DNA from 2 places in the Alitiscatomonas sp. genome. Region 1 is predicted to be linked to the other one. Evidence: predicted binding sites of a transcription regulator. Region 1 holds the regulator's gene; the other holds the start of a gene.
The links. The regulator HrcA, encoded in region 1, represses chaperone genes, less so after heat shock. The targets are predictions, from matches to a motif close to TGTTAGCACTCNNNNNNNNNGAGTGCTAACA.
Positions count from the first base shown of each region.

Region 2: clpB (ATP-dependent chaperone ClpB) is a predicted target of HrcA. The motif match lies at 12,795-12,825, and genes of this name have one in related genera.

Region 1 is NZ_JAXXBR010000081.1:6,235-22,912, forward strand. Features, by position in the region: gene WIH05_RS07640 (hypothetical protein) at 1-301, opposite strand, end outside; gene WIH05_RS07645 (3D domain-containing protein) at 482-1,198, opposite strand; gene tdh (L-threonine 3-dehydrogenase) at 1,505-2,539, shown strand; gene WIH05_RS07655 (glycine C-acetyltransferase) at 2,551-3,738, shown strand; gene WIH05_RS07660 (3D domain-containing protein) at 3,808-4,416, opposite strand; gene hrcA (heat-inducible transcriptional repressor HrcA) at 4,742-5,779, shown strand; gene grpE (nucleotide exchange factor GrpE) at 5,805-6,437, shown strand; gene dnaK (molecular chaperone DnaK) at 6,483-8,351, shown strand; gene dnaJ (molecular chaperone DnaJ) at 8,453-9,592, shown strand; gene WIH05_RS07685 (hypothetical protein) at 9,684-10,394, opposite strand; gene WIH05_RS07690 (PadR family transcriptional regulator) at 11,043-11,387, shown strand; gene WIH05_RS07695 (DUF4097 family beta strand repeat-containing protein) at 11,384-12,790, shown strand; gene WIH05_RS07700 (hypothetical protein) at 12,876-13,358, opposite strand; gene WIH05_RS07705 (4Fe-4S dicluster domain-containing protein) at 13,716-15,239, shown strand; gene WIH05_RS07710 (phospholipase D-like domain-containing protein) at 15,478-16,678, opposite strand, start outside.
Region 2 is NZ_JAXXBR010000097.1:1,204-17,881, forward strand. Features, by position in the region: gene WIH05_RS10330 (Fic family protein) at 1-78, opposite strand, end outside; gene WIH05_RS10335 (Fic family protein) at 99-989, opposite strand; gene WIH05_RS10340 (Fic family protein) at 1,033-1,635, opposite strand; gene WIH05_RS10345 (VOC family protein) at 2,329-2,694, opposite strand; gene WIH05_RS10350 (nucleotidyltransferase family protein) at 2,732-3,442, opposite strand; gene WIH05_RS10355 (molybdopterin cofactor-binding domain-containing protein) at 3,439-5,733, opposite strand; gene WIH05_RS10360 ((2Fe-2S)-binding protein) at 5,730-6,197, opposite strand; gene WIH05_RS10365 (FAD binding domain-containing protein) at 6,194-7,084, opposite strand; gene WIH05_RS10370 (solute carrier family 23 protein) at 7,222-8,619, opposite strand; gene WIH05_RS10375 (glycosyl hydrolase family 18 protein) at 8,719-9,870, opposite strand; gene clpB (ATP-dependent chaperone ClpB) at 10,140-12,728, opposite strand; partial or broken gene WIH05_RS10385 (IS256 family transposase) at 13,426-13,545, opposite strand; gene WIH05_RS10390 (UvrD-helicase domain-containing protein) at 13,745-14,824, opposite strand; gene WIH05_RS10395 (AAA family ATPase) at 14,817-16,457, opposite strand; gene brxL (protease Lon-related BREX system protein BrxL) at 16,480-16,678, opposite strand, start outside.

The sequences.
Region 1 (16,678 bases):
CCAGGGATCGGCGGGGAGTTACCTCGTCCGGTTCCCGCTCCTCGGTCTCAAACTGGATCTGACCGGTGAGAGGGTTCTGGCGGACGCGGACATTGGTGCGGCTTCCCAGGCCTGACAGGAATTCCTTCATATAGGTGATGAAATTTACAGTTAGGATAATAAGAGTGGACAGGATCAGAAAAATGATAAAATCCTGGCTTTTTAAGTTAATGGCCGGAAGCATCGTATAATATAGAAGAAAGATGATAACGGCAGAAACCAGGATCCCTCCGAACACGGAGAAAAAGCTTCTTTTTTTCATAATGCGAACGTATTTGTTCCCCTTTCTGTGTGATAAATTCCGGGGGCATACCGCTTATGGGCGTGCGCTCCCGGAATCTGGATTTTCTTATTATACCATTCTTACCATTTTTCTTCAATTAAACATCAGTTTCTTATGAATTTTTAGAGAATTTTAAGAATTGGATCAAATACCAGGGGCTTACTCCTGGATCAGAAATACCTCGGCGGAGGAGGTGCCATGGTTCCTTGTCTCTGCATGGGTATTGTAGTAAACGTCGATGTGATGGCCCTTTACGGCTCCGCCGATGTCTTCAGCCACGTATTCCTGGCCGTTGATGAGAAGGCGGCTTCCGATGGGAATGACCCTGGGATCCACAGCTACTGTGTGACTGGCAGTGGCAAGGGCCCCGGAGCTGGTGCGCCGTCCCCAGCCCTCGGAGCAGATCCGGCAGGGGCAGTAGGCGGTGAGCTTGAAATTTCCCAGAGGGACCAGGCTCCGGTAGGGGGAAGCCGCCGCGTCTCCGGATGCATAACGCAGCTTTCTGGAGATGACCGTGTTCCCGGAGGAAAGACTGATAATATAAGAAGAGTGAGGGAGGGAATCCCAGTCGATCTCCACATGGAACCCGTAATTTCCGGTCCCCATGCCGTCCTCGGTCAGATCACCGCGGTATTCGGAGGCCAGAACGGATACGGCTGCCACCACCTGTCCGCTGTGTTCGTCTGTGACGGTAACAGTGACGGTCTGGCTTTCCTCCGGTTTTCCGGAATCCCAGAGCCAGCCGGATACGGCCTTTCCCTCTACGCTGTCTAAGTGTCCATTTATCTTTGAAGTACCAGCCAGGGCCATGACACAGTTGACTGCGGTAAAGAGCATTACCAGCAGAAGACCGGCCATAAGTCTTGTTTTTTTCATGTTTACAACATCCTTTCTTTTATGTTACATTCATTAAAAAAGTATGATGCGAATGTAACAAAAATGTAACAAATTGGAAACAAAGCTATATTTTACATATTTTTTCCGTTTTGTCAACCCCCGGAGGCGGAAACGCTTTCCGGCGTTTCCTGGGAAAAAACTGGAAAACCATGGAAAACAAAGGCTTTGGGCCGGATGGGGCAGAATGAAAAAAATCTTGAAATGAAAGGAAGAATGTGGTACAATGTCCTTGTGGAACAGACAAAACAAAACTAAATGTATTTGGTGGAGGGACATTGTATGCGAATGATGGACGCTATTGTAAAACCGTCTGCAGCTCCGGGTTTAGAGCTGCGTCAGGTACCGGTTCCCACTCCGGGTCCGGGCGAAGTACTGATCAAGATCCATAAAACAGCGATCTGCGGTACAGACGTACATATTTATGACTGGAACGAGTGGTCCACCCAGCACATCAAGCCGCCGATGGTTATCGGACATGAGTACGTGGGCGAGATCGCAGAATTAGGCGCAGGAGTGACCGGCTTTACAGTTGGCCAGCGCGTATCCGGCGAAGGCCACATCACCTGCGGCCACTGCCGTAACTGCCACAACGGCAACATCCAGTGGTGTAAGGACACCAACAGCGTGGGTGTAGACCGTGACGGCGCATTTGCTGAGTATGTATGCATCCCGGCTACAAACGTGATCGCCATCGATCCCAGCATGGACGAGGATGTGGTTGCCATGTTTGACGCCGTTGGAAACGCAACCCATACCGCTTTAATGTTTGATCTTGTGGGCGAGGATGTTCTTATTACAGGAGCAGGCCCCATCGGTATCATCGCTGTTGCCATCTGTAAATACGCAGGCGCACGCCGCGTGATCATCACCGATATCCAGGATGCCCGTCTGGAATTAGCGAAGAAGATGGGCGCAGATGCAGCTGTGAATACTGCAAAAGAGGATCTGATGACCGTTATGAAGGAGCAGGGCCTGGTTGAGGGCTTTGACGTGGGTCTTGAGATGTCCGGAAGCGGAGCTGCCTTAAAGCAGATGATCTCCGTTATGAGAAACGGCGGAAAGATCAGCCTTCTGGGTCTGGCCAACGGCCCGTTCCAGATGGATATGAACGAAGTGATCGGAAAAGGCCTGACACTGCAGGGTATCTACGGACGTAAGATGGACAACTGGCACCAGATGATCTATATGGTACAGGGCGGTCTGGATCTGAAGCCGGCGATCACCCACAGATTCCACTATACAGAGTTTGAAAAGGGATTTGAGGCTATGCACAGCGGAAAATCCGGTAAAGTCATCTTAGACTGGACAACGAAGAAATAGGAGGAAACCCAATGAAGACAGCATTTGAAACCTACCGTGCGGAATTAGATGCGATCCGTGAGGCAGGAACCTATAAGAGCGAGCGCATCATCACAACACCCCAGCGCTCCCGTATCGATACAACAGCAGCCAACGGCGTAGTAAATATGTGCGCCAACAACTACCTGGGCCTTTCCGCGCATCCCCGTCTGATCGAGGCTGCCAAGGCCAGTTATGATAAATGGGGCTTCGGTCTTTCTTCTGTACGTTTCATCTGCGGAACCCAGGAGATCCACAAAGAGTTAGAGCAGAGGATCGCAAAGTTCGTTGGTATGGAAGACGCGATCCTTTACTCCTCCTGCTTTGACGCCAACGGCGGTCTTTTCGAGGTCCTTTTAAATGCAGACGACGCCATCATTTCCGATGAGCTGAACCATGCTTCCATCATCGACGGCGTAAGATTATGTAAGGCCAAGAGATACCGTTATAAAAACAACAACATGGAAGACTTAAAGAAGCAGTTAGAGGATGCAAGGGCAGCAGGCTGCAAGCGCATCATGATCGCCACTGACGGCGTATTTTCCATGGACGGTTACATCGCAAACTTAAAGGGTATCTGCGATCTGGCTGACGAGTACGACGCTATGGTTATGGTAGACGACAGCCACGCAGTTGGCTTCATGGGCGAGCATGGCCGCGGAACTGCTGAATACTGCGGCGTTATGGGCCGTGTGGACATCATCACCGGTACCTTCGGCAAGGCCATGGGCGGAGCTTCCGGCGGATACACCGCTTCCAAGAAGGAGGTTGTTGACCTTCTTCGTCAGAGAAGCCGTCCGTACCTGTTCTCCAACACACTGGCTCCGGCGATCTGTGCCGCTACCATCGAGACCATCAACATGTTAGAGGAGTCCACCGCTCTCCGTGACAAGGTTCACGAGAACGCTGCATACTTCCGTAAAGAGATGGAGAAGATCGGCTTTGATCTGCTTCCGGGCGAGCATCCCATCGTTCCGGTTATGCTCTACGACCCGAAGGTTGCCAATGAGTTTGCCCGCCGTATGTTAGATAAGGGCGTATACGTAGTAGGCTTCTGCTATCCGGTAGTTCCCAAGGGACGTGACCGTGTACGTACCCAGATTTCTGCGGGACATACAAAAGAGGACCTGGATTTCGCAGTGAAGTGCTTCGCAGAAGTGAAGGCTGAAATGGGGATCTAAGGATCTGTAAATAAGGATAAAAAAGAGGAAGGGAAACCTGGATGACAGGGCCCTTCCTTTTTTATGGATCTATTGGGTTTTCTCGACTGCCTCAAATACCTCCACCTTCTGGAGCCCGTAATCCAGGGCTTCTTTGTGGGTATCAAAATAGATATCCAGGTGGTTTTCTACTACGCCGCTGCCCTTATCCTCCACTGTATAGACAATGCCGTCGATGAGGAGCTTCGTTCCCAGAGGGAACTGGTCCAGGTCGGCAGAGATGGTGTGGTCTTCTTTGGGAACTGCGCCGGAATAGGTGTACAGATGACCGCCGCTGCATGCTTCACAGCCGCAGTAAGCGGAGATCTTAAAGGTTCCATAGGATCTGCCGGGAACGGTGGTCTCCTCCGGCTCTGTCTCTGTTACCTTTGAAGAGGGAGCTTCCTGGGAGCCGTCTGCCATCCCGCTGGCGTCTTCTGCTGGCTTCCGGGGGCCTCCGGACGTTTTCGCTGGTTCGGCTTCCATGGCTTTGTCCGCAGGCCTGGCGGCCTCCAGGGGGCTTTCAGGCCCGTCATATGTATCCTCCACGGCTTCTTCAAAGCCTGGCCCGGTCTCGGCGGCCTGGGAGGGGAATACGGCGATGGAAAGGAACAGGGCAGTACCGGCCATGGCGGCGCGGCAGAATCCATTTTTCTTCATAAGCAACCTCTCTGTTGATCGTACTTAAAATTACAATTTGTCATAAAGAAATTTCATTTATTTCATTATATTTACAAAAGTGTTAAATGTCAAGAAAAACAGCCGGATCTTCCGGAGGTTTCTGCCGAAACAGCTGTTTCAGATCCTTTCATTAGAAGGTTTCTCCGTTCCGGCTCCCGCATCGGAAGAAATGATAAAAATGCATCAATGCAATGAAAAATGAAAAAATATCTTGACAAACGGGGACTTAAGTAATATAGTAACAACTGTAAATGTTAGCACTCATAGATAAAGAGTGCTAATAAAACAAAAAGAGGGTGAAAATGTGGAGCTGGACGAAAGAAAAGAGAAGATTTTGAAAGCCATAATCCAGACGTATTTAGAGACAGGAGAGCCAGTAGGCTCCAGAACGATCTCCAAATATTCTGGTCTTAAGTTGAGCTCCGCTACCATAAGGAACGAGATGTCGGATCTGGAGGAGCTGGGATACATTATCCAGCCCCATACGTCGGCAGGACGGATCCCCTCTGATAAGGGATACCGGTTCTATGTGGACCAGATCATCCAGGAAAAGGACAGCCAGGTAAACGCCATGCAGGACATGATGATCCAGCGGGTGGACCGGGTGGAGCTTTTACTGAAGCAGATGGCCCAGATCCTGGCCAGCAATACCAATTATGCGACCATGGTCAGCGGTCCCAATTACCACCAGACGAAGCTGAAGTTCATCCAGCTTTCGAGAGTGGAGGCCAACAAGCTTCTGATCGTGGTGGTGGTGGAAGGAAATATCATCCGGAATTCCTTTGTGACTCTGGATGAAGAGCTTTCCAATGAAGAGATATTAAACTTAAATATCCTTTTGAACAACAGTCTCAACGGGCTTACGATCCAGGAGATCAACCTGGGAGTGATCGCAAGGCTCAAGGAGCAGGCGGGGATCCACAGACAGGTGGTGGAATTTGTCCTCAACGAGGTCTCTGAGGCCATTGGCTCCCAGGCGGAGGATCTTCAGATCTATACCAGCGGAGCTACAAATATTTTCAAGTATCCGGAGCTCTCCGATACGGAAAATGCCAGCAAGCTGATCAGTACCCTGGAGCAGAAGGAGCTTTTAAAGGGACTGTTTGATGAAAGCCAGGCGCCGTCGGCATCGGATTCCCAGATCCAGGTCTATATCGGAGATGAAACGCCGGTGAAGACCATGAAGGACTGCAGCGTGGTCACTGCCAACTATGTGCTGGGAGACGGCCTTAGGGGAACCATCGGGATCATCGGACCCAAGAGGATGGACTATGAAAAGGTCGTCGGGACCCTAAGGACTCTGGTGACCCAGCTGAATGAAACATTTAATAAGCAGCAGTAAATAGAAATGAAAGGTGTCGAGTCAAGTGGAAGAGAAGGAACTGGAAAAGAAAGCTCCAGGAGAGGCAGAAGCAGAAAATATTCCCGAAAACGGAGCGGGAGCTGAAAATACAGCGGAAAACACGGCTGGGCCGGCAGGGGCCAGCGCAGACGGAGAAGCTGCTCCGGAAAATGGAAAAGAAGAAAAGAAAGAGAAAAAGGGCTTTTTTGGAAAGAAGAAGGACCCGAGAGATACCCAGATCGAGGAGCTGACAGATCAGTTAAAGCGGTCCATGGCAGAGTTTGACAATTACAGGAAGCGGACGGATAAAGAAAAGTCCGCTATGTATGAGATCGGAGCCAGGGATGTGATCGAGAAGATCCTTCCTGTGGTGGATAATTTTGAGCGAGGCCTTGCCACCGTTCCCGAGGATGCGAAGGAAACGCCCTTTGCCGAAGGAATGGAGAAAATATATAAGCAGCTTATGAAGACCCTGGACGACATGGGCGTAAAGCCCATCGAAGCTGTGGGCAAGCCGTTTGATCCCAATTTCCATAATGCAGTGATGCATGTGGACGACGAATCCCTGGGAGAGAATGTGGTGGCATCGGAGCTGTTAAAGGGATATATGTACCGGGATACTGTGGTACGCCACAGCATGGTGCAGGTTGCCAACTAACTGGAAGTAATTTATCATTGTTTATAAATTCAGGAGGAAATCACTATGAGCAAGATCATTGGTATTGACTTAGGTACAACAAACAGCTGTGTAGCAGTTATGGAAGGCGGTAAACCGACCGTTATCGCCAATACAGAAGGAATCAGGACCACACCGTCCATCGTGGCATTTACAAAAAATGGAGAAAGACTGGTAGGTGAGCCGGCAAAACGTCAGGCCGTGACCAACGCAGACCGCACCATCTCCTCCATTAAGAGACACATGGGTACAGATTATAAGGTAGACATCGACGGAAAGAAATATACTCCCCAGGAGATCTCCGCAATGATCCTCCAGAAGCTGAAAGCAGACGCAGAAAGCTATCTGGGCGAGAAGGTGACAGAGGCAGTTATTACCGTTCCGGCTTACTTTAACGATGCCCAGCGTCAGGCTACCAAGGATGCAGGTAAGATCGCAGGCCTGGAAGTAAAGCGTATCATCAATGAGCCCACAGCCGCAGCTCTGGCTTATGGCCTTGATAATGAAAAAGAGCAGAAGATCATGGTATACGACTTAGGCGGCGGTACCTTCGATGTTTCCATCATTGAGATCGGTGACGGCGTCATCGAGGTTCTGGCTACCAACGGTGATACCCGTCTCGGCGGCGATGACTTCGACAACCGTGTGACCCAGTGGATGATCGACGAGTTCAAGAAGGCAGAGGGCATCGACCTGTCCGGCGACAAGATGGCTCTCCAGAGATTAAAAGAGGCTGCTGAGAAGGCAAAGAAGGAGCTGTCCACAGCCACCACCACCAACATCAACCTTCCGTTCATCACAGCCAACGCTGAGGGACCGAAGCATCTGGATATGAACCTGACAAGAGCGAAATTTGACGAGCTGACCAGCGATCTGGTGGAGAGAACTGCGATCCCGGTACAGAATGCCCTGAAGGATGCCGGACTTTCTGCATCTGAGCTTTCCAAGGTCCTCCTGGTAGGCGGCTCCACCCGTATGTTAGCCGCACAGGAGAAGGTAAAACAGCTGACAGGCAAAGAGCCCAGCAAGACCCTGAACCCGGATGAGTGCGTTGCCATCGGAGCAGCGATCCAGGGCGGCAAATTAGCCGGCGATGCAGGCGCAGGCGACATCCTCCTTCTGGATGTAACACCGCTTTCCCTGTCCATCGAGACCATGGGCGGCGTTGCCACAAAGCTGATCGAGAGAAACACCACGATCCCCACCAAGAAGAGCCAGATCTTCTCCACAGCAGCCGATAACCAGACTGCCGTTGATATCCATGTGGTACAGGGTGAGAGACAGTTTGCAAGAGACAATAAGACTCTGGGCCAGTTCCGTCTGGACGGCATCCTTCCGGCCAGAAGAGGCGTTCCGCAGATCGAGGTTACCTTTGATATCGACGCCAACGGCATCGTAAACGTATCCGCTATGGATAAGGGAACAGGCAAAGAGCAGCACATCACCATTACCTCCGGCTCCAACATGTCTGACGCAGATATTGAGAAGGCCGTGAAGGAGGCAGCCGAGTTCGAGGCCCAGGATAAGAAGAAGAAAGAGGCCATCGACACAAGGAACGATGCAGATTCCATGGTATTCCAGACCGAAAAGGCCCTGGAAGAGGTAGGCGATAAGATCGATGCCAACGATAAGGCAGCCGTTGAGGCAGACTTAAATACACTGAAAGAGGCTGTAAACCGTGCGCCCATCGATCAGATGACAGACGCCCAGGTGGAAGACATCAAGGCTGCAAAAGAAAAACTGATGCAGAGCGCACAGCAGCTCTTCACAAAGGTTTATGAGCAGGCCCAGGCGGCTGGCGGAGCCCAGGGAGCAGGTTCCCAGGCAGGACCCCAGGACGCAGGCCAGGCAGGCTACGGCGATGATGTGGTAGACGGAGATTACAAGGAAGTCTAATAATAAAAGCTGCGAAGCGTATAAATCGAAGGCATGGGGATTAGGCGGCATTCCGCCTAACCCCTTTCCCACTATATAGAGTTTGAAAGGTAAGACTTGAAATGGCAGAGAGCAAGAGAGATTATTATGAAGTCCTTGGCGTGCCGAAAGATGCAGATGATGCGGCGTTAAAGAAGGCATACAGAGTTCTGGCGAAGAAGTACCATCCCGATGCCAATCCGGGAGATAAAGAGGCGGAGGCTAAGTTCAAGGAGGCTTCCGAGGCATACAGCGTGCTCAGCGATCCGGAAAAAAGAAGACAGTACGACCAGTTTGGCCATGCGGCCTTTGACGGAGGCGCCGGCGGGGCCGGAGGCTTTGGAGGCTTTGATTTCAGCGGCGCAGACATGGGCGATATTTTCGGCGATATTTTCGGCGATTTCTTCGGCGGCGGCAGGAGCAGGGGGCGCAGCAACGGGCCCATGCGCGGAGCGAATTTAAGGACCGGTGTCCGGATCACCTTCGAGGAGGCGGTATTTGGCTGTCAGAAGGAGATCGAATTAAACTTAAAGGATGAATGCCCCAAATGCCATGGAACGGGTGCAAAGCCGGGAACCTCTCCGGTGACCTGCCCCAAGTGTAACGGGAAAGGAAAGATCGTTTATACCCAGCAGTCCTTCTTCGGACAGGTACAGAACGTGCAGACATGTCCGGACTGTCAGGGATCCGGCAAGATCATCAAGGAGAAATGTCCGGACTGCTACGGCAGCGGATATATTTCCAGCAGAAAGAAGATCCAGGTGACGATCCCGGCAGGTATCGACAACGGACAGAGCATCCGGATCGCCGGAAAGGGAGAGCCGGGGATCAACGGCGGTGACCGGGGAGACCTTCTGGTGGAGGTGACTGTATCCAAGCACCCGATCTTCAAACGGCAGGAGACCACCATCTTCTCCACCGTGCCCATTTCCTTTGTAACAGCGGCACTGGGCGGCCCGATCCGTATCAAGACCGTGGACGGGGAAGTGGAGTATGAGGTAAAGCCTGGCACCCAGACCGATACCAAGGTACGGCTCAGAGGAAAGGGCGTTCCGTCCTTAAGAAATAAGAATATCCGTGGGGATCATTTTGTGACCCTGGTGATCACAGTGCCTGAAAAGCTCAATGAAGAGCAGAAGGAGGCCCTGCGGCGCTTCGACGACGCCATGAACGGCATTGTGCCGGAAGGCGGAAAGAAGAAGCGGGGACTTTTTGGAAAATAAAACAGGATGATCCGGGAGCTGCTGCAAAAGAGCGGATTCTCGGCGTTCCCTTATGGGAGCGCCGTTCCGCTATTCTTTTGCAGCAGCTTTTTTATTCGCTTCCCGCAGTGTTTTTCAAAAAAAGTTCTTTTATATAGAGCATATCCTGGAATAATGGAATAAATAGCTTTTCATGCCCTCTGCTGCCATTGAGATTTGTGACCTGTGGATGGCAGAAGCTGATGACAGGGATCTGTTTTTTATTGATCTCAGTAAAATAATACTGCCAGTCCCGGTCAAAGGTCCTGGACTGGAAGGATGCCCATTCCGTTGAAACCGGCAATACATGATCTTTAAGCAGGGCAGCATTTCCCTTGATCCCGGAACTGGCCAGACCACAGCAGATGATCATGCCTGGATCACACAAACAGATCTCTTCCAGGATCTTTCCATGCTGCATCTGCACCGCATCCAGAAGCTGGCTTCCAGAGGCGCGGCTGCCGCCGCCCTCCTTCTTCAGATTCATAACAGCAACGCGCCTTAGCTGTGCCGCGCGGCTGGGGGAGGACATATCCCACGGATACTCCCCGTCACCGTCCAGCAGAGCTTTTGTCCATCTGCCGATGTTGTTCCATGTTCTCCATCCGCTTCCATCTCTGCGGAGATCCGCACACAGGTCCCGCTCGTGCCGGCAGTTCATATCGCGGAGAATAAATAAAATGTGCGGCCTGTCATAGTGAGCGGGATCAACAATCCCGTCCCGGATAAAAGCGTTAAACGAATATTCGGATTTCCATTTTGTAAACAGCTCATCAAAGTTCATGGAAAGGCCTCCCTGCTTTTGCAAAAGTCTTCCGGCTCCTGGCCGGATCTATATGGTGTTTGGTACAGAGCATATCCAGGCCTTCGCGGCTAATGTCATAGGAAAGTGCATCCTATGACATAAAAAACGTTCCGCAGGGATCGCTATATAGCGGAAGGAAATTTGTCCGCAGAAGCGGCCCGCCGCAGGCGGAGAAGCCCTGTCCGATCATTATAAACGGGAACAGGCAGAAGTGTAAGCCCCTTTTTGGGCATAGACAGGGACTTTTTTCTGCTATGCCCAAAATTCCGGAGATTTTTGGGTATATACAGAGAAAAAAGAGAAATATGCCCAATCCATAGGAGAAATCCAGTGAAATCCGGTGAAAATCCCAGGATTTCCGTGAGATTTTTGGGCACTGTGGGAAAAAACGTACATTTTTGCCCAATATTTTCGAAAATAGGGGAGGGGGGAATATGGGACCGGAAGGATCCCGGTTTTCGCAGACGGCGGTGATCTGAAAGGAAACATGGGGCGGGAGACTGGAACGGGCGCGGGAGGCGCAGGGCGGCTGGATATCTGCGGCAAACATAATACTAAATAATCAAATATACATTGATAGACGAGGTATTATATTGCATAATGAAACTAAGGAAAGGTGGTGGGAGCGTGTCGATCACATCGGATATTTTACGGGGACACACAGAAACGATCATCCTGTCCCTGCTGCTGAAGCAGGACAGCTATGGCTACAAGATCAACAAGGAGATCCTGGCCCGGACGGACCGGAGGTACGAGCTGAAAGAAGCGACCCTGTATTCAGCGTTTAAACGGCTGGAGCAGGCGGGCTGTATCCGGACGTATTGGGGAGACGAGACCACTGGAGCCAGGCGAAGATATTACTCGATCACAGAAAAAGGGAGAGAAACCTACGCTTCCAACCGGAGGGACTGGGAGGAGGCAAAGGAGCTGATCGACCGGCTGCTGGACGATGACGGGGAGGGCACAGCATGAAAGAAAAACTGAGAAAATATGTGGAAGATATGGTAAGGGATATCCCGAAAACCAGAAATGTGGTGGATTTAAAGGAAGAGATCATTGGAAATATGGAGGAAAGGTACGATGATCTGCGGGCAGAGGGGTACGGGGAGCAGGACGCCTTCGACTGTACCATCAATGCCATGGGCGACATCCGCTCGCTTTTTGAAGAGGAAAACAAGGAAAACGGCGGCGGAAAGGGAGAGCCTGTAATGGCGGGAGAAAGACCAGAAAAGAAAAAAGACCATACGGTGAAGATCCTGGTTCTGGGAGCTGCCCTTGGAGGCCTGCTGTTTCTTCTGGGCACCGGTATGGTGGCAGCCAGGGTGGACAGGGGCCATAAAGGAGGAGAAGAGACCCTTGAGGCATCGGGACGTCTGGACGGGGAAAATCGTTTTGAAGACCGGGAGGAGACGGGAGAGACAGGCCCTGGCATGGAGGAACCGGGGATAGGAGAGGCTGACCCCGGTGTAGGACAGCCAGAAATAGGAGAGAGCGGTCCTGGAACAGAAAAGCCGGGTACGGAGGAGACAGGTTCTGGCGCAGGAGCTGACCCTGGAGATACTCCCGATGGATGGAGATGGACAAAGCTCGGCGATGGCGGGATCCTTAAACGTCAGATCCCTATGGACGAGGCAGAGGACATCCAGATCTCCTATATACTGACCGATCTGAACGTGGAGGTGACAGATTCCGAGGAGATCCTTCTGGAGGAGGAGTACGTGGTCCCGTGGGAAGAGATCCATCAAACCAGGGTGTCTTCTGGCGGAGGCCGGGTGGAGATCGTCAACGATGATCCGGATGGATCAAAGGGAACGATCGTCTTAGGACTGACAGGACTGAGGTTTGAAGACGAGGAAAAGAAAAGGCTCCCGGTTTCCGCCAGGATCCAGATCCCAGAGGATTTCCGAGGAGAGCTGGAGATCAATACGGTATCGGGAAACATACGGATTCCGAGATTTGAGGGAGAGAGCCTGGAGGTCGCCACAGTATCCGGCGATCTGGATGGAGGAACGATCAGAGGAGCAGTGGAGGGAGAGAGTGTATCCGGGGATCTGAGCATTGAGAAGGCAGCGGCGGGCGCAGAGCTTTCCACCGTATCCGGGAAGATGACGATCGGAGAGGCCCTGGGAGATATTTCCATGGAAAGCGTGTCTGGAGAGATCCTTGTGGAAAGAGCAGAGGATCCCCGGTTTAAGTTCGAGGCCCAGTGGGTCAGCGGCGGTCTGGAGACAGATTTTGACGGGCAGCTGGAATGGGAGAAAATGGGTGCCAGGGGGATCGTGGACAGAGGAAACGGCAGGGAAAGCGGAAAGAACCTTCCCAGGATCCAGTTCACCACCACATCGGGAGATATGGAATGTTATACAGGAAAATAGAAGGATGAAAAATAGCCAGGGAGCTGCAAACGGGGGATCTGCGGATCACTTCCTCCGTTTTGCAGCTCCTTTTTAATGGAAAAAATTATTCTTCAGCTTCCAGCAGATCATCGATCTGCTTCCAGATGGCGTTGATCTCTTTGAGAGAATCCAGGCGGTCCTGCTTCTGTTCCATGGCTTCGCCCATGGCCTTTAAGGCTGCGTCAAAATCTTTTTCCTTTACAGCGGCCCTGGCCTGGGTCCGCAGGGATTTTATGGAGAGACTGTCCATGGAAGAACGGACCTCACGGATCCTGGCCTTCAGTTCCCGGGCTTTTTTCCAGGTATCTTTGGAAACAATCAGCTCCCCGGTCTCCTTACGGATCTGCCGGATCTCGCTGAAACGGGCCGACAGGGCCTTATTTTCGGTGCGGACAGCGTCCATCTCCTCCTCCAGGGCCTTTAATTCCTCCCGGATGGGGGCTACGGCCTCTTTATATTCCGCCCTTGTTTCTGCCGCAAAGGCCGGGAAGGACAGAAGGCATCCCATAACAACGGTTGCGACCGCCAGCTTCATACATTTTTTCATTGTGCATCATATCCTTTCTTTTCAGTGTGGGACCGGAGCTTTTATACCATGGGACAGCGCATCCGAATTTTAATGCAGAAACGGCCCGCCGCAGACGGAAAAGCCCACAGGCGCGCTTCTTTCCCGCAGGACTGCTCCGGATAGGAATATATTACCAGGTCCATCTGCAATAGAAAAGGCGCAGGTTGCGGCAGTCCTGCGGCAGAAATGGGGCAAAATCATAAATGGAAGGAACCGGGGCTTCTGGAAAAGAAAAAGCAGATTGTATGCGATTAAAAACTTGAAGTTACAGCCGGGATATGTTATCTTTTTCACAAAACAGAGACGACTGCAAAGAATCACAGGAGGAATAATTCGATGAGAGGTGTTGAGACCAGGATTCAGGAGATCCGCCACAGGATCTTCCGCGAGGCGGCCCGTATGGCCTACCATACCGAGTGGCCCATTGACAAAAGGATCGAGGAGCTTCCATATAAGATCATCCCCGGGGAGGTTGGAAACTTCCGCAATGACGTGTTTTTAGAAAGAGCCATCGTAGGAGAACGGCTGCGCCTGGCCATGGGACTTCCCTACCGCGGGGCGGGAGACCCGGCCCCTGTATCCGATGGGATCGAGGCGGCAGACCGGCCGGAAACGTATTATACGCCGCCGCTGATCAATGTGATCAAATTTGCCTGCAATGCGTGTGCAGAAAAAAGGGTCATGGTGACCGACGGCTGCCAGGGCTGTCTGGCACACCCCTGTGTGGAGGTCTGCCCCAAGGATGCGGTGAGCCTGGACCGGACCAACGGGAAATCCAGGATCGATCCGGAGAAGTGCATTAAATGCGGCCAGTGTGCAAAGGTGTGCTCCTACAACGCCATCATTATCCAGGAGCGTCCCTGTGCGGCGGCCTGCGGCATGGACGCCATCCACTCAGACGAGAACGGAAAAGCAGATATCGACTATGACAAATGCGTTTCCTGCGGCATGTGCCTGGTGAACTGTCCCTTTGGAGCCATTGCGGACAAGTCCCAGATCTTCCAGGTGATCCGCGCCATCCAGACAGGAGAGCGGGTATACGCCGCTGTGGCTCCTGCCTTTGTGGGACAGTTCGGCCCCAAGGTGACGCCCGGAAAGCTGCGGGCGGCCATGAAGCAGCTGGGCTTTGCCGATGTATTCGAGGTTGCCATCGGGGCAGACCTCTGCGCGGTCCAGGAGGCTGAGGACTTTATAAAAGAGGTGCCGGAGCATATCCCCTTTATGGCAACCTCCTGCTGCCCGGCCTGGTCTGTGATGGCAAAGAAGCTGTTCCCGGAATACGCAGACTGCGTTTCCATGGCCTTAACGCCCATGACCCTGACTGCCAGACTCATTAAAAAGCAGCATGAGAAGGCAAAGGTGGTATTCATCGGACCGTGTGCGGCCAAAAAGCTGGAGGCCATGCGCCGCAGCGTCCGCAGCGAGGTGGATTTCGTGCTGACCTTTGAGGAGATGGCAGGGATCTTTGACGCCCGCCATGTGGATATTGAGAACATGGAGGAGGATCCCGACGGCGTCAACGACGCTTCCGCAGACGGCCGCAATTTTGCCGTGGCGGGGGGCGTGGCAAAATCGGTGGTCAATGTGATCAAGGAACGGTATCCCGATAAGGAGATCAAGGTAGCCAACGCCGAGGGCCTTAAGGAATGCAGAAAGCTCCTGACCATGGCCAAGGCTGGAAAATATAACGGGTATCTTCTGGAGGGAATGGCCTGTCCCGGCGGCTGCGTGGCCGGGGCCGGGACCATGCAGCCCATTAAAAAATCCCAGGCTGCCGTGGGGCTTTACGCCTCCAAGGCGGGCCACAAGACCTCCGACGGAACGGAATATGTGAAGGAGCTGGAGAAGCTGGTGGAATAGGATCCATGTAAAAACGAAAAACGCTTAAGCAGAGAAATGGTATCTGCTTAAGCGTTTTTTTATGTCATAGGAAAGTGCGTCCTATGACATAAAAACGCTCCGCGGGGATCGCCATGCGGCGGAAGGGAATTATGCCGCAGAAGCGGCCCGCCGCAGGCGGAGAAGCCCGCAATCGGGCTTCTTTATGGGCTGGTCCCGGAAATGCGCATCAGGGAGGACATGTTTTCAGCACGTTCTTTTACAGGAATCTCCGGAAGGGCATGATCAAGACCCGGAGCACGCCGTAAAAGAGTTTTTTACCTGCACTCATTTCCCGGGGCACATAGTTCTCGCCGTTGATGTACGTCCCCTCCGGCGTCATATACCGGCTGTACGTCTTGTTGACCTCTGCCTCTTTGCGGATGACAGCGTTTAATTCCGGGGAATCCACGGCCAGCATCAGCTCCGTATCCTGGTAGGTGCTCCGCATATCCATATTATAGGAGCCGACAATGCTCATGCGGTCGTCGATGAGGACGGCCTTGGAATGGCTGGAGTGTTCGCCCAGATATTCGTAGACACGGACGCCGGTGGCCCAGATCTTCTTTTTCTGGTTCAGATAGTCGGTGCAGCCCCAGGGATTGGCGCCGCTGGCCACATCGTTGGTGATGATCTCCACCAGGTCTGTTTTCTTACACAGGGCCGTAAGGTCTGCGTACATTTCCTTTCCGCAGATGATGTAGGGCGTGTAGACCGTGATCTCCTTTCCGGTCCCCATGAGGTGGCAGACGGTTTCCCACATCCAGGGCTCCTTATTGGAGGCATTGATGGGGTTGTGAAGGAGGGTGATCCGGTTGGTCTCCATGGTGAGGGCTTCATAATCCCAGGGCTCATAGGCGGACGGATAAGAGGACTTCAGGGCGTCAGCGTGGGCGGTAAGCCACTGGATGCATTCCTGGGATTTTTCCCGGTCGCCCATTTTCGTATACAGCTTCGCGTCGGGCAGCTCCCAGACAGACTGGAAATACTGCTTTAACTGATGGATGGAGGCCTCCGGGGCCCCGGCGGTCTCATAGATGAACAGCTCCCGGTCGATGTTTTTCACTGGCGTATAGTCTCCCAGGAACAGGTTAAAGGTATTCCTGCCGCCTAAAAGATACATCTGATCGTCAATGATCAGATATTTGTCATGGAGTCTGGCCTGCATTTTCCACGGTGCATAAAAGTGGATGGGATTATAGATCTTCAGCTCGATATTTTCATGGGAAGCCATGGCCTCGAACCATGGGCTGCTGTTCACATCCAGCATGCCGCTGAATCCGTCCACCAGCATCCGGATCCGGACTCCGCGTTCTGCTGCGGAAAGGAGAGATGCCATGATGTCCTTGCCGGCTTCATCCACATTAAAATCGAAGGTGGAGAAGATGATTTCCTTTTCGGCCTGGTCAATGAGGTTCAGA
Region 2 (16,678 bases), on a different contig from region 1:
ACTTTTTTCAATTTGATCAGGTTCACCCTGTTTGATATATTCTTCAAGCTCAAATTGCCAGTTTTTTTCTGCTGACATAGCTGCACCCCGTTTCCTGCTTAATATTTAATCCTAAAATAATCCAAATATGCTTTATATTTATCCTGTGCTGTCAAACAGGTATCTGTCAGATACCCCTTCTCATTGTTCCACTCTTTCAAGCCACGATAGTAGAACATCTTCAAATTATCCTCGATAATGAACGGAACGATATTATATTTCAGGCATTCCTTAAACATAATCAGCCTGCCCACACGGCCATTGCCATCCTGGAACGGATGGATTCTCTCAAACTTCACATGAAAATCCAGAACATCCTCAAAAGTCTTTTCCTCTTTTCCGTTGTACTCAGTCAGCAGAGCTTTCATTTTATCGGCAGCTTCTTCCGGCATTGCTGTCGGCATACCACCAGCTTCATTGGGCCTTTTCTTGTAATCACCTACCGAAAACCACTCCAATCGTGAATCACTGGTTCCGGATTTCAAAATCAAATGCAGCTCTTTGATAAACTTCTCGGACAGTGCAGATTTCGCATTATCAATAATCATATCAATACATCGAAAATGGTTGGCTGTTTCAATCACATCATCCACATTCAATGTTTCATTTTCCACGCTGATGGTATTTGTCTCAAAAATATATCTTGTCTGATCGTAAGTCAACCGGCTGCCTTCCATATGATTGGAATTATAGGTTAAATCAATCTGTGTCTTATGATAAATCCCCCCGGAATATTTACTTTTCTTTTCTTCCTGAAGAATAGAAAGCAAAGTTTTCGGCTTATTCTCCTTCTGATTTGCTCGTAATGGCTTTGCTGCATCTTCCGGTACATTCCAGGTCTTTCCGGTAAGAAACGCCCCTGGAACACGTCCATGAGCACAATAATTACGAACACTTCTCTCCGATATATCCCATCTTTTTGCTGTCTCTGCAACAGAAAGGTATCGCATCTAATATCCTCCGCCTATCTCAATCTCAGATTTTCCAACTCATTTACAGTTCCTGGGTTTTGTATACATAGTAGCCTTCGTAGTAGTAGCTGTGATCTATGCCTTTCATATAGATTTCTCTGTCATTTACATTGTCTGTAAGGGAATTTTTCAAAAGGAACTTAATTTCTATATCTTTAATCGGGCTGCGCTCCATGGCCAGCAGATAATCTTCCTTATCCACTTTACTCCAGTCAACGACATATCCGATTTCTTTTTTCAGCATCAGATCCAGCCAGATTCTTGTGCTTCTGCCGTTGCCTTCCCTAAACGGATGAGCCACGTTCATTTCCACATATTTTTCGACAATTTCATCAAATGTGGACTGGGGCATTTTGTCAATGCTCTGCAAAGCTGCATCCAGATATATCAATGGAGCAAAACGGAAATTCCCTTTTGAAATATTCACTTTGCGAACCTCACCGGCAAAATCATATATTTCATCAAAAAGATACTTATGAATCTTAGCAAGGCTTTCAAAGGTTCCAGCTTCTAAACTTTCCAAATATCCACTTTCAAACATTTCAACTGCTTTCTGCTTGCTGATTTTTTCTTCTATTCTTGCTAATTCCGCTGAATCTGTAATTCCCAGTTTGTTTTCAAGCATTACATTACCTCGCATTCTAACGATAATCGAATATCTCAGAATAATTATACCACATTATCGGCAATTATTACAGTTTTTTATACATCGCTTCATGTTTTATTTTTGCCGATTGGGGTAAAAATATACAGATGAGCAGGACAACGACAACTCGACAATAAAACTATACTTATATAATTATCAGCATATTTTCATAAAATTTGTGTGATTTACCAACGACAAAAACCTCACCTAAAATGAAAATCCGTTTTACAACTCACTTTTCCTCGTTTTTTTGTTTATTTTTTGTATGAAAACTTAAAATCTGCACTTTACTCATTTTCAAAACTTTGAATATTTTTCACTTTTGAAAGCAAAAGCATTATATCCCTATATAACAGAAGAAACCATCCCGTTTCCGAGCTGGTTTCTTCCAATCATCCTTCCTCTGTCGGAAAGACGCATATATTTCTCTAATAATCGCTCCGCTTTTCTCTTGACCATGTGTTTCATATGCCCGCTTTTATGTGGGATATTTTTATAAGAGAGCTAGCTGACGAATCAAAATCAGTTATCCCTCTTTTATGGATCATGAAAACATGTTGCAAAATCGTTGCCACAGAGGGTATTAAGCCTTAGAAAACCCAGGCATTCCAGGCTTTTTCGGGTCTCTGAAATCATTCCCACCCGCTCATTCCCTATCCTGCTCCCAAAACCCTAGTCCGTCGTCTTCTGATACTCCAGCGTATATCCATTGGGGTCAGAAAAGAAGAAGGAATACACCGGAAATTTCGTGTGGTGGGCCGGCGGAGCAGAAAGTCCCAGAGCCGGTCGGGTCTTTAAGGCTTCATACATGCGGTCCACATCCTCCAGGGACGGTAGATTAAAGGAAATGCACTGGCCTGTGGCCATGGGCCGGTCTGGACCGTAATCGCAGAAGGCCAGATAACCGTACCCGCAGTCAAACCACACGCTGGACCCCAGATCCTTATAAACGGGGAGCCCTAAAACAGTGGTATAATATTTTTTTGTTTCCTCCATATTTTTGCACGGAAAGAATATTACGCTGGATTCTGGTTTCATATGAGACTCCTTTCTTTTTTCCATGGATGTCCCTGGATTACCGGCCAGCCTGGTCCTCCAGGGTATCCACATCCCAAAGTTCTCTCTCTTCCTCTACTTCAAAAAAATGTACCTGGTCCATATGGGCTTTCATGACCCGTTTTCCTCCCCGGTCCCCGGACAGAGCCAGAAGCTCATCCTTATAAAATGCAGAAAACCACACCGGATTCCCCGGCTCCCCCAGGCAGGAAATGCAGCCGATCGGATGGCTTTCCCTATCTCCATCCGAAACCTTCTTCATGAATTCCAGAAAAGTCTCCACGGTCCTTTCCGAAAGCCACGGCTGGTCGGCCACAAAAAACACATAGGCGTCCGGCTCTCTCCCGGCCTCCTGCCTGCACATTCCAGAGATCGGGCTGGATCCCGGCATTCCCGCCAGGATCCCGGCCCGGATGCTGTGGGATACTCCCTCCCGACTCTGGGGGCTGTATACAGGATACAGACGGCCAGAGCCGGCAAGAAGGGCCCTCCGCTCCTTTTCCACAGAGGGATCGCAGACAGGCCCGTGGCCTTCTCCTACTGCCTCCTGCAAAAGCTCCTCATACTGGGACACTACCACGATCTCCAGCTCCTTATGCCTTTCTGCCACAGCCGCCAGCCGGTCCAGCAGATGCAGGTACATGGGCTTCTGCCCGACCATATGAAAAAGCTTGTTTTTTCCAAACCGGCGGCTGTTTCCAGCCGCCAGATACACGCATCTTATTTTCATTTCTTCAGCAGTCCCATGGCGATCTTCTCACTGGTGATGGGAAGCTCCTTAAACCACAGCCCTGTGGCGTTGGCAATGGCATGGGCAATGGCCGGGGACGGCGTGTTGATGACGATCTCTCCGATGGACTTGGCTCCGAAGGGGCCGGTGGGCTCATAGCTGCTTTCAAATTCTACCCGCAGCCTTCCCATATCCAGCCGGGTGGGGATCTTATACTGCATGAACGAGTTGTTCATCATATGACCCTTTTTGTCGTACTGGACATTCTCATATAAGGCCATTCCAATTCCCTGGACAATGCCGCCCTCGGTCTGGACCCGGGCCAGGTTGGGATTGATGACCGTTCCGCAGTCCACCACAGCCGCATAGTCCAGGATCTCCACATGGCCCGTCTCCTTATCCAGCTCGATCTCCACCGCGCCTGCCATGAACGGCGGCGGCGATACGGGAGAGCTGTGGGTCTCCGTCACCTGGAGGGCTTCCTGGCTGCCGCACATGGACGCCGTCCCCAGGTCTGTCAGAGTCACCGACTCTCCGGTAGCCGGATCCAGGAAGCGTGTCCCGTCAAACTCCAGTTCCGCGCCGGAAACATCCGCCGCATACCGCGCTCTCAGAAGCTCCGCCGCCTTGTCCTCCATCTTCTCCAGCAGCTTTCCGCAGGCTCTTTCCACGGCCTTTCCCGTCACATAGGTGGTGCTGGATGCATAGGATCCGGAGTCGTAGGGGGAGGCGTCCGTATCCGCCCCGTAAACGGTGATCTGGTCTGTGGAGCAGTCCAGGCACTCCGCCGCCATCTGGGCCAGGATGGTATCGCAGCCTGTTCCCATGTCTGCCGCCCCGATGGTCAGCGTATAGTATCCGTCCTCATTGAGCTTGATGGAAGCCGAGCCCACGTCCACGCCGGAGATCCCGGAGCCCTGCATGGCCATGGCGATGCCGACGCTCCTCACCTTTCCATTTCCCATGTCCCGGCAGGGGAATTTTTCCTTCCAACCGATCATCTCCGCTGTACGCATCAGACATTGATCCAGGGTACAGCTTGCCGCTGTCTCGCCGTAATAGGCCGGCATCACATCTCCCTGGCGCACCACATTTTTGAGACGCAGCTCCACCGGATCCATGTGCAGCTTTTCCGCCAGCTGGTTGACTGCCGACTCCACGGCAAAGATCCCCTGGGTGGCTCCGTAGCCCCGGTAGGCTCCCGCCGACATCACGTTGGTATAGACCACATCGTAGGCAAACCGGTGGGCTTTGGGAGTACCGTACAGCGGAATGGACTTATGGCCGGAAAGTCCCACAGTCGTGGGTCCGTGCTCGCCATATGCTCCTGTATTGGATAAGGTATACACATCGATGGCCTGGATGATCCCGTCCTTATTGGCTCCGATCCGCACAGAGACCTCCATCTCATGGCGGGGAGTGGAGGCCGTCTGGCTCTCCGTCCGGGAAAAGATCATTTTGGACGGCCGCCCCGTCTTCCAGGTGACAAAAGCCGGGAAGATCTCAGAAACCACCGTCTGCTTCGCTCCGAAGCCGCCGCCGATCCTGGGCTTCACGACCCGGATCTTCGACTTGGGGATCCCCAGGGCGTTGGAAATGATCCGCCGCACATGGAACACGATCTGGGTGGAGCTTAAAATGTTCAGCCGTCCGTAGGCGTCAAAATAGCAGCAGGTCCGGAAGGTCTCCATCATGGCCTGCTGGTCGGCCAGGGTATGGTATGTACCCTCTGCCACCACGTCGCACTCTGCCAGGACCGCATCCACATCTCCCTGTCCGGATACCTCGCTGGCGCACAGATTTCTCTTATTGTCCGCTCCCACAGGACAAAGAGATCTCCAGCTGTCCTCGGGATGGACCAGGATCTCGTTATCCTTGGCAGTCCGGAAGTCCAGAATAGCCGGAAGCACCTCATACTGCACCTTCACCAGCTTTAAGGCCCGGTCCACGGCGTCCTCGGTCTCCCCGGCCACAATGGCCACCGGATCTCCCACATACCGCACATGCCGGTCCAGGATCAGCCGGTCGTAGGGGCTGGGCTCCGGATACGTCTGCCCGGCCATGGTAAACCGCTCTGCAGGCACGTCCTCCCAGGTATAAACGGCTGCGATCCCCGGCACCTTCATGGCCGCATCCGTCTTTACAGACTGGATCATGGCATTGGCGTGGGGGCTCCTTAACACCTTAACGATCAGACAGTCCCTGGGGGCCAGATCGTCCATATACACCGGTTTTCCCATCAGAAGCGCCATGGCGTCCTTCTTACGGATCCCCTGATTTACATTCTTCATGACGCTCCTCCCTTCTTTTTATATTCGATAAATGCACGGATCCCCCGGAGCTGTCCCTCGTAGCCGGAGCAGCGGCACAGGTTCCCGGCCAGATATTCCCGGATCTCATCGTCCGTGGGGTCCGGATTTTCCCGGAACATGGCAATGGCGTTCATGACCATGCCCGGATTGCAGAAGCCGCACTGTTCCGCTCCCTGGTCGGCGATGAACGCTCCGAACTCCTCGGCCTCCTTCTGGAGACCCTCCAGGGTGTCGATCCTGTGGCCGTCGGCCCGGGCCGCCAGGACAGAACAGGAAAGGACCGGCTTATCATCCATAAACACCGTGCAGAGGCCGCAGTTGGACGACTCGCAGCCCCGCTTCACGCTGAGACAGCCGTGATCCCGTAAAAAATCAATGAGAAGCCTGTCGTCAGAGATCAGCGCCTCCACATTTTTCCCATTTAAGACCAGTGAAATCTTCATGCCCTCTGTCCCTCCTTCTCTTCTGTCAGGCAGGCCGGAGCGCCGGCTCCTGCGGCCTGTCCGCTTCCGCCGTACAATGCTTCCATCAGTCCCCGGTACAGGAGAATGCCCGCCAGATGGCTGCGGAATTCCTTTCCCGCCCGGATATTGCTGCCCGTGGGGACCACAGATGCAAGCTCCGCAGCCAGAACCTTCCGCGCTTCCTCTCCGGAGGCCTGGAACCGCTCCAGCCATTCTGCCGGAAGCTCATAGGATCTGGCCCGGGCCGGAGTCGCCCCGAAAACAGCCCGTCCGGCAGCCCGTTCCCCTTCTCCGGATCTCCATCCTTCCCCGACGGCCACCGCACAGGCCATCACAGGAAAATCCGTCTTTGTGTTCCGGTGGGACAGGTAGGCGTACCGCCGTTTCTCCTTCTTTACGATGACCCTCACCAGAATATCATTTTCTGCTCCCTCTGCCGCAAACCGCTCCATGGGCACCAGACCTCCATGGTACAGCTCCACCCAGGAATCCAGGGCCAGGAACATGGTCAGCACGTCAGAAAATCCAAACCGTCCAAAAATACTGCCGCCCACGGTGGCCAGGTTCCGGAACTGGACGCCCACGATGTGACGCAGGCTCTCCCGGACGGCCCCGCCGGTCATGGCGTCAAGCCCCTTATGGAGCTCCAGCTCCCTTAAGCTGGTCATGGCCCCGATCCTGTATTCCTCCTCTGTCTCTTCAATACCGGAAAGTCCCAGGTCCGACAGATCGATGACCGTCTGAACCGTCCGGTTCTGCATTTTCAGCCACAGCATGCCGCCGAGGATATGGGCCGATTTTTTCTGGTTCCGCACATAAGCGTCCTCCAGGCTTTCCGCCCGCACATATTCTCTGAATTTAAGCATCCGTTTCCCTCCTCCATATGATTTTCTATTATAAGCCGCAGGACGGATATTTTCCACTTTTACTTTCTAAAAAGGGCCCGTCTGGCCTGTTCCGGCCTCCTTCCTGCTTTCATTCCGGAAGCCAGCAGCCAGGCCCTTTAAGCCTCCTTCTCTCTGGGGATCACAATGTTCAGGACAATGGCCAGGATCGCTGCCGGAACGATACCGGAGCCTCCGAAGATCAGCTGTACTGCCTCGGGAAGTCCGGCGATCACTGCGCCATTGGCACCAATGCCGTAGCCAAGTCCCAGGGCCGTGGATACGATGGTGATGTTCCTGGCTGTCAGCGGCTCCTTTGTGATCAGCTGGATGCCGCTGATGACGATGGATGAAAACATCATCACCGCCGCTCCGCCCAGAACGCTCTGGGGCATAATGGAGATCAGCGCCGCCAGCTTGGGGAGCAGGCCGCAGAACACCAGGAATACGGCTCCTGTGGCCAGGGCATGCCGGTTGACGATCTTTGTCATGGCCACCAGGCCCACGTTCTGACTGAAGGATGTGTTGGGCAGCACGCCGAACAGGGCTGCAAAGCTGGAGCCCAGACCGTCGCAGATAACGCCGCCGGAAAGCTCAGAATCGGTCGCTTCCCGTCCCATGCCGCCTTCCATCACGCCGGAAATATCGCCCACGGTCTCCACTGCCGTTACGATGAACATGATCAGCACCGGAACGATGGCACGCAGGTCAAAGACCAGGGGGACCGGCATCAGCTTCGGTATGGAAAACCAGGAGGCCTCCGCCACCTTGTCCCAGTTTAAGACCCATGCCTTGGTATACTCCACGCCATCAGCAGTAATGCCTGTGGGGGATAAAAAGAGGCCCATGACAGCCGACGCAATATATCCGGCGATGATTCCGATCAGAATGGACGATGCGCTGGTCATGCCCTTTGTTCCGTGCTTAAACGCGATGATCACCACTGTCACAAGAGCGCCCAGAGCCAGGTTCTCAATGGAACCAAAATCAGCTGCCATATTTCCGCCGCCAAAGGAATTGACGCCCACGGATACCAGGGACAGGCCGATGGAAAGGACTACTGTTCCAGTGACCACTGCCGGGAAAAACCGCCTCAGGGGCTTTAATAAAAAGCCCAGGACCGTCTCAAACAGGCCGCCAAGAACGGAGGCCAGCATAATGGCCCCGTAGCCGGCAATGCCGCCGCCCATGACCTTTGCCACACTGTTGAATACACCGATGAAGCCGGAGCTGGTTCCCATGATAATGGGGACCTTTCCTCCCACAGGACCGATGGCGTAAAGCTGCACCAGTGTCACGATCCCGGCCACCAGCATGGCGTTCTGCAGCAGATCCACCTGCAGCTCTGCAAATTCGCTGCCTGCTCCAATGCCGCAGGCGCCTGTGATGATGAGGATCGGAGTCAGATTTCCCACAAACATGGCCAGCACATGCTGAAGCCCCAGGGGAACTGCCTTTGTGAGCGGAAGCTTCCCATAAAAGTCAAACGCCGCTCCTTTTGTTTCTGCTTTTTCCACTTTTCTCTCTCCTTTTTAGCCTTTTTCTGCTTTTTTCAGCCCCTCTATCATGGGCGATAGGAGAAAAAAAGTCAATAACCCAATGAATATTCAGAAACTTTAATTATTTCTAATAATTCGGAATTTTTCTTGCATTAAAAGCCAGTTGGGACGGAAAAAATTCATCAGCTGCCAGTAACCGGCCCCCAGAAGGCCATATTCCCGGATCAGGTCAAACTTTCCCTGAATGCTCCGCACATCCTCGAACCAGATCTCATGCTGGATCCCGTACTGCCAGTAACGAAGGTATGGGGACCAGGCCGTCTCGTCGAACCGGATCGGGACTCCATGATCGATGGCCCGGGCCACCGCCTCTCGGTTGCTGATGGACTGGGCCTTTGTGGTCCCGCGCACATAGGGAAGGGGCCATTCATACCCATAATTGGGGATCCCCAGGCTGATCTTTTCCACCGGAATGGCTGAAACCGCGTACTCCACCACCCGGCGGACCATATTGAGGGGGGCTACGGCCATGGGAGGGCCGTATGTATATCCCCATTCATACGTCATCAGCATCACCCGGTCCGCCGCCTCCCCTAACAGACGGTAATCGATTCCTTCATATAAAAGCCCCTTCTGGTCCGGCGACGTTTTCGGAGCCAGGGCCACAGAGACCGGATAACCGAATACCTGGAGCACACGGCGCACACGGCCTGTAAATTCTGCAAAGGCCGGCCCGTCCTCTGCCCGGACGTACTCAAAATCAATGTCCAGCCCCCGGTAGCCCTTTTCTGTCATCGTCCGTCCCAGCTCCCAGATCAGCCTCTCCTGGAGTCTCCTGTCCTCCATCAGCGCCGTCACCAGATTGTTGTTAAAGCGGCCGTCTGTTCCCAGGGGCGTCAGGACCATCACAGGATCCACACCGGCATCCGCTGCCTGGCGGATCAGCCAGGTATCATCGGACGAAGGCGGGATCAGTGTTCCCTGTTCTGTAAAGCCGTAGGAAAAAATATAAAGATCTGTCAGAAACGGAAGCGTCTGCTCCGCCGTCTCCCTTGAAATAAACGGATATGCATAACCAAATGAGTATAGCTCCCGCCTGGACTGTTCCCGGTCCGCCGCCGGTCCTTCCGGGATCAGGAGCGACTGGCCCACAGCCAGGCGGTATGGATATTCTATCTGGTTGGCCCACAGAAGCTCTCCCACAGGGATACCGGCCGTCTCTGCGATCCGGTCCACATTGTCTCCTTCCTTTACCACGTAAACTGACACGTTCTCCCGCTCCCCATCCATTTCTTTCCTAATTAATATATGAGCATGGGCTGTCCGGGGGAACGAAAAAACGCACCTGCGTGCTTTTCCGCCTGCGGACGGGCCGCTTTTTTGCTCCCTCTGCGGAAAAACTGCTTCCGGCCCATGGCTGTCCCTGCGGAGCGTTTTAATATCATGGGACGCATTTTCCCATGATATAAAAATACCCGGAAAAGAACGTTCCCATATGGAACCGTCCCTTCCGGGTGATTTCAGTCATATCCGTTCAGTTATCGCTCAGCCAGCGCTGTCAGCCGTCCGTCCACCACGTCGATCAGGATGGTATCTCCTGTATGGACACCGTCGGAAAGGATCAGCTTTGCCGCCAGGGTCTCCACATTTTTCTGCAGATACCGTTTCAGCGGTCTGGCTCCGTAAACCGGATCGTAGCCATTGTCCACGATGAACTGCTTTGCCTCATCGGACAGGGCGATGGTCAGCTCCTTATCGGCCAGACGCCGGTTGATGTCTGCCGCCAGAAGATCCACGATCCCTCCGATGTCGTCCTTTGTCAGAGGCTTAAAGAGGATGGTCTCATCCAGACGGTTTAAAAACTCTGGACGGAAATGGGCCCGAAGGTCGTTCATGACCATCTGCTCCGCCTCCGGCCGGATATTCCCGTTCTCATCGATGCCCTCCAGGAGATACTGGGAGCCGATGTTGGAGGTCAGGATGAGGATCGTATTCTTAAAGTCCACGGTCTTTCCCATGGAATCGGTAATCCGCCCGTCGTCCAGTACCTGTAAAAGCACGTTGAACACATCCGGATGGGCCTTTTCCACCTCGTCAAATAAGACCACGCAGTAGGGCTTTCTGCGGACTGCCTCGGTCAGCTGGCCGCCCTCATCGTAGCCCACATATCCTGGAGGAGCACCGATGAGACGGGACACGGAATGCTTTTCCATATATTCGCTCATATCGATCCGCACCATGTTGTTCTCGTCATCAAACAGGCTCTCCGCCAGGGCCTTGGCCAGCTCCGTCTTTCCGACGCCGGTGGGGCCTAAGAACAGGAAGGAGCCGATGGGCTTGGTGGGATCCTTGATCCCGGCCTTGGACCGGATAATGGCCTCTGTGACCTTCTCCACGCCTTCATCCTGGCCCACCACCCGCTTATGGAGCTGTTCATCCAGATGAAGTGTCTTATTCCGCTCGCTTTCTGTAAGCTTTGCCACCGGGATCCCCGTCCACCGGGAAATGATCCTGGCGATCTCCTCTTCCGTAACGCTTTCATGGACCAGACTCAGATCCTGGTTCTTTACCTTTTCCTCCTCGGCCTCCAGCTCCTTTTCCAGCTGCGGAAGCTTTCCGTACTGGAGCTCCGCCGCCTTATTCAAGTCATACTTCTGCTGGGCGTCCTGGATCTGGCGGTGCAGGCTCTCAATCTCCTCACGGAGGCTGGAAAGCCGATCCACCGACGCCTTCTCGTTCTCCCACTGGGCCTTCTGGGAGGCAAAGGTGTCATGAAGCTCCGCCAGCTCCTTCTGGAGATCCGCCAGCCGCTCCTGGCTCAGATGGTCGGTTTCCTTCTTTAAGGCCGCCTCCTCGATCTCCAGCTGCATGATCTTCCTGGACAGCTCGTCTAGCTCGGTGGGCATGGAGTCCAGCTCGGTCTTTATCATGGCGCAGGCCTCGTCCACCAGGTCAATGGCCTTATCCGGAAGGAACCGGTCGCTGATATACCGGTTGGACAGGACCGCCGCCGAAACCAGGGCCGAATCGGTGATCTTTACTCCATGGAAGACCTCATACCGGTCCTTCAGTCCCCGGAGGATGGAGATGGTATCCTCCACCGTGGGCTCATCCACCGTCACCGGCTGGAACCGCCGCTCCAGGGCCGGATCCTTTTCAATATATTTCCGATATTCGTCCAGGGTCGTGGCGCCGATGCAGTGGAGCTCGCCCCTGGCCAGCATGGGCTTTAACATATTTCCGGCATCCATGGAACCCTCGGTCTTTCCCGCTCCCACAATGGTATGAAGCTCATCGATGAAGAGAATGATCTGCCCCTCGCTCTTTTTCACTTCCTCCAGAACAGCCTTTAACCGCTCCTCAAATTCGCCCCGGTATTTGGCTCCTGCCACCAGTGCTCCCATATCCAGGGAAAACAGCTTTTTATCCTTTAAGCCCTCCGGCACATCGCCGCGGACGATCCTCTGGGCAAGGCCCTCCACCACGGCCGTCTTTCCGACGCCTGGCTCGCCGATGAGCACCGGGTTATTCTTTGTCTTCCGGGACAGGATCCGGACCACATTCCGGATCTCCGCATCCCGGCCGATGACCGGGTCCAGCTTCTGGTCCCTGGCCCGCTCCACCAGATCGGCCCCATATTTATTTAAGGTATCATAAGTAGCCTCTGGATTGTCGCTGACCACCCGCTGGTTTCCGCGGACGGTGGAAAGAGCCTGTAAAAAATTGTTCCGGTCAATGGCGTACAAACGGAACAGCTCCTTTAAAGCCCGGTTGGGCTCCTTTAACAGGCATAAGAACAGGTGCTCCACGGAAACATACTCGTCTCCCATGGCCTTTGCCTCGTCCTCTGCGCTGATGAGGACCTTGTTCAGATCGTTGGTCAGATAGACCTGGCCGCCGCCGGAAACCTTCGGAAGCTTATTTAACGCCTGCTCCGCCTCGTTTAAAAACTGTCCGCCGGAGATTCCCATTTTCGTTACCAGCTTCATGATCAGGCTGTCCTCCAGCCGCAGGAGGCTCACCAGAAGATGCTCCTGGTCGATCTGCTGGTTTCCATATTCATAAGCCAGCTTCTCGCAGCCCTGGACGGCCTCCACTGACTTTTGTGTAAACTTACTGATATTCATATACAATCCTCCTTTTGAAAAGGAAATGGTCTTGTTTATTTGTTCTAGGCAGAATATAACACATGTTATTAGCACTGTCAATGGGTGAGTGCTAATTTTTTTTTTGAAGAATTTGTGAATCCTTGATTTTACTGGTCTCACAGGGATTTTTCACTTGCTTTTGCACTCGATTTTCTTGATTTGACCACATTTTTACGACAACGACTTATGGTTTATACCACAGCAGTCACAGTTTCTGGCAGGTTCATTTTAGACATCTCATTCTCCACATGAGACTTCTCTACAATATGATTATAGACATTCATTGTGATCTATGCATCTGAATGGCCCATGACATACTGCATAACTTTGGGGTTGACATTGTTCTCACCCAGCCTGGTACATCCCGTATGACGAAGGGTATGCGATGAAATAGGGGGCATCAGCTCTGTCTCTCGCTTCTCATCTTCTGCCAATTTACTTTCTTATTATAGGCATTGACGCTATTTTTCAGAAAGCTGTTCACTCCCGCCGGCATGATCGGATGTTCATGCTTTGTATTGAAAATAAATCCACTACGTCCACCAATCTCCACATTACTCTGTAAACCGGGCATCAGGTTCAGTTCTCTCTGCTTACGGAGCACATCATATACCATCTGTGTCATAGGAATATCTCTGATGCCTGCATCCGTTTTAGTTCCTAAGTCATGGAAGCAATAGCCTAAGTGTTCATCTATTTCAGCTTCCATCATTTCCTTGATGGTGCCGCCAAGCAGATCTTTAAGGGCATCTTGAATGTCCTGGGCAGACTCGATGTCATACTCCTGCAGGAGCATCTGAATGATATTTTCTTTTTCCTTCAGTCATTTGTACTTTGTGTACGGTTTTCTTTTCTCTTGCCATGATAAAAGGCCTCCTATGATTTATTATCTTATCATAGAAGACCTTTTAAATCTTTATTTACATAAAACTTTCATAGACTCTTCAACGATGGGGGGATTTTTCTGCCTTTTTCAGATAATTCTCTTCAGTTATTTATCCATCTATCCACATTTCTCCAATATCCTCAGAAGGAATCTTTTTTGTTTTATATACAAAAGCTACACTATACTTCGCTCTGGTAACTGCCACATAAAACTTTGAAAGACTTTCAGCTTTCATATCCTTCGATTTCCCTGACAGCCAATTTAACATTGGCTGTGTCGGATATATCAAAACTCTGTCGAAAGTAAGTCCCTTTGATGATCCAAAAGTCGTTACTTCAAATTTTGTATTTACCTTAGTTTTTTTGTCATATCTAAGCTGTATCGGATTATATGTTTCCATATAGCTATCAATATTTTTTTCGTTAATCCAAAATATTCCATCATGTCCCGTTTTTTCATTCATAGCAGAATCACATGGCTTCATATCAGGATACATCTGATTTGCAAGATTACATATGATCTGATTATTTCGATGAGATGTAGATAATGTTGTGGTATCAATATTCATTCCAGTAATATTATCCTGCACAAAATCCACTATTTTCCCACCTGCATACTTTTTATGTTTTGCTTCGTAATGAGTTCGATATGTCGTCTGACGGGGATCTCCTACTAAAGTCATATTGCAGCCAACCTCGTATAGCTTTTTTATAACTTCTAAATCATATCCGGCAAAATCTTGTATTTCATCTACAAAAACATAAGAAAAAATTTTTCGTATTCTGCGAAATACACAGCCATTCGATAATCCATCCAAAACACATGGCAGTTTTGAAATCATATTTGAATATACATTACCGGAAGCCGTGACATATTTTTTCTCATTTGTATCCTTTAGTCTCAATAAATTTTTATCTGCCTTATTCACTAATAACACACCGGATACCCTGTTATTTATAAGATAGCTTTGGTAAGGTCGTATACCATGCTTGATTAGCAGCGAAAACCACGGCATAATAGTTACATTGGATGGAATACAACCATTTATTTCGTAAAATTTGTCTCTAATGCTTTGTTCATTAGCATCGGTATAAGTTGTTATCAAAACATTTTCAGAAATCTCCAATGCCTTCTTTACAAGAAATGTTGTTTTTCCTGCCCCTGCCGCCGCAATAATTAGACTACTCATTTTTTATTGCCCTCATTATATACTCAGGATATTTAATTTTCGTAGCCGATTCAAAAATTGCTATGGCACAATCCGTCTTATGAGCGTGCATATATTTGTGCATCTCATCATCCGTATCGTAGTTAGTTCCAAAAATATTATTCATTGCTTCTCGCCCATTTTCTTTCAATATTTTCGGCTCAAAGGTATTATAATTAAAATCCTTATCTGACAGTTTCAAGTCACCTGTATCCACTACCTCATCAACGCATATATGGATACATGGTATTTCTTCGTATTCTCTGTACTTTTTCTTAGCAGCTTCAATATTTCCATCGTTGTCCGTAACAACAACCGTTTCTTTGTTTAATATCTGTGCAATTTCAAGATACCGCTTAAATGTCACCCCACCTACGGTCATTACATCTATTCCGTCTTGGATAGGAAGCCGCCCCTCATGAGTATCCATATATGCCCGCTGAACAACCAGCTCATCTGAATCGCCCTCTACTAAGATTGATTTTTTACAAAGAATCAGTCGCAGTGTATCATAACCTGCCACTTTTTTGAAAAATTCAAAAGTTTCTTTTTTGAGCGATTGCATCGAGCAACAATTATCGTCTGAAAGTAAAATTAAATTTTCCAGTCCGAGTTTATTAGCGACAAAGCTACTATGCGTTGATGCTATAATCTGTCTACCAGATGCAGCCTTTTCTATAACTCCCATCAATTCGCTTAATCGAGAAAAAGACAAATGACTTTCAGGTTCTTCAATCAAAATAATACTTGCTTTTTCTGCCTGTTTATGACTTAAAGCTAATTGTGTTTTTATAATACATTGTGCACCTTTTCCAGCATGAGCAAACGGGATTCCATCCACCTGCGTAACCAAACTTGACTCCCAGGAATTTTGAACTCCCTGATCGGCACTCAATGATAATTTTCCATTCATAACCGTAGACGCTGCACTAATTTTCTCATTGATTGACTGAATTGCTTCATTTTGTGCAAACTCATCTATCATATTTCTATGGGCTTGTGTTATTGCTGTTATGTCCTCTGGTTCAAGGAAATCCTTTACTACTCTGGAAATATATACATCAGACCCATTTTGGTATCTGTAATTTGACGAATCAATCATTACAGACTTTATTGGTATGAATCTGGGCATTTTTTCATCTCGGCTAAAAGAAAACCATTTAGCTTCATAAAATTCAATAGGCAAACTTGTAATTTTTTCTGTTTTCAGCAAACTTTCATATTCTGAATTAAATTTATCAGAAAAACTAATTGTGAATCTGATTCCCTCTATACCATCACTTTTTTCGGAATTACCATTTCCTTCATATTCAGGCAATGTTCCACTTTTGAAATATAACTCAATCATTATTTCTGGAGGTGCAATCGGCTGTCCATTTTCCACTGATGCCAGGTATTCCTCAACTGCTTCTCTATTAAATAAATATGTTGATAGCTGATTTCTAATATTTCGACCAGCATACATACCCGTTAAAGCCACATGAATGGCTTCAAGAATAGTAGATTTTCCAGATTCATTATCCCCAACCAGAAGATTGATATTTTCATTAAATTTTACTTCAAACGGATTTTTAAACTTCTTAAAATTTTGAATGATTACCTTCTCAATAGCCATTCGTAGCCTCCTATCTTCGATTTTACTCTATCCCCAATGCCTTAAACACCGCATCTTCCGCACTCTGATACGGAATCAGCTGAAATGCACTCATCAGATCAGCCGGAACGCTTGCAAAATCAACAAATGAGGTACTTGGAATCAGCACCTTCTTTGCACCGCTATCCAGGCACACTTGAAGCGTGTTTGCAAGTTCATCCACCTTTATCATTGTGCCACTA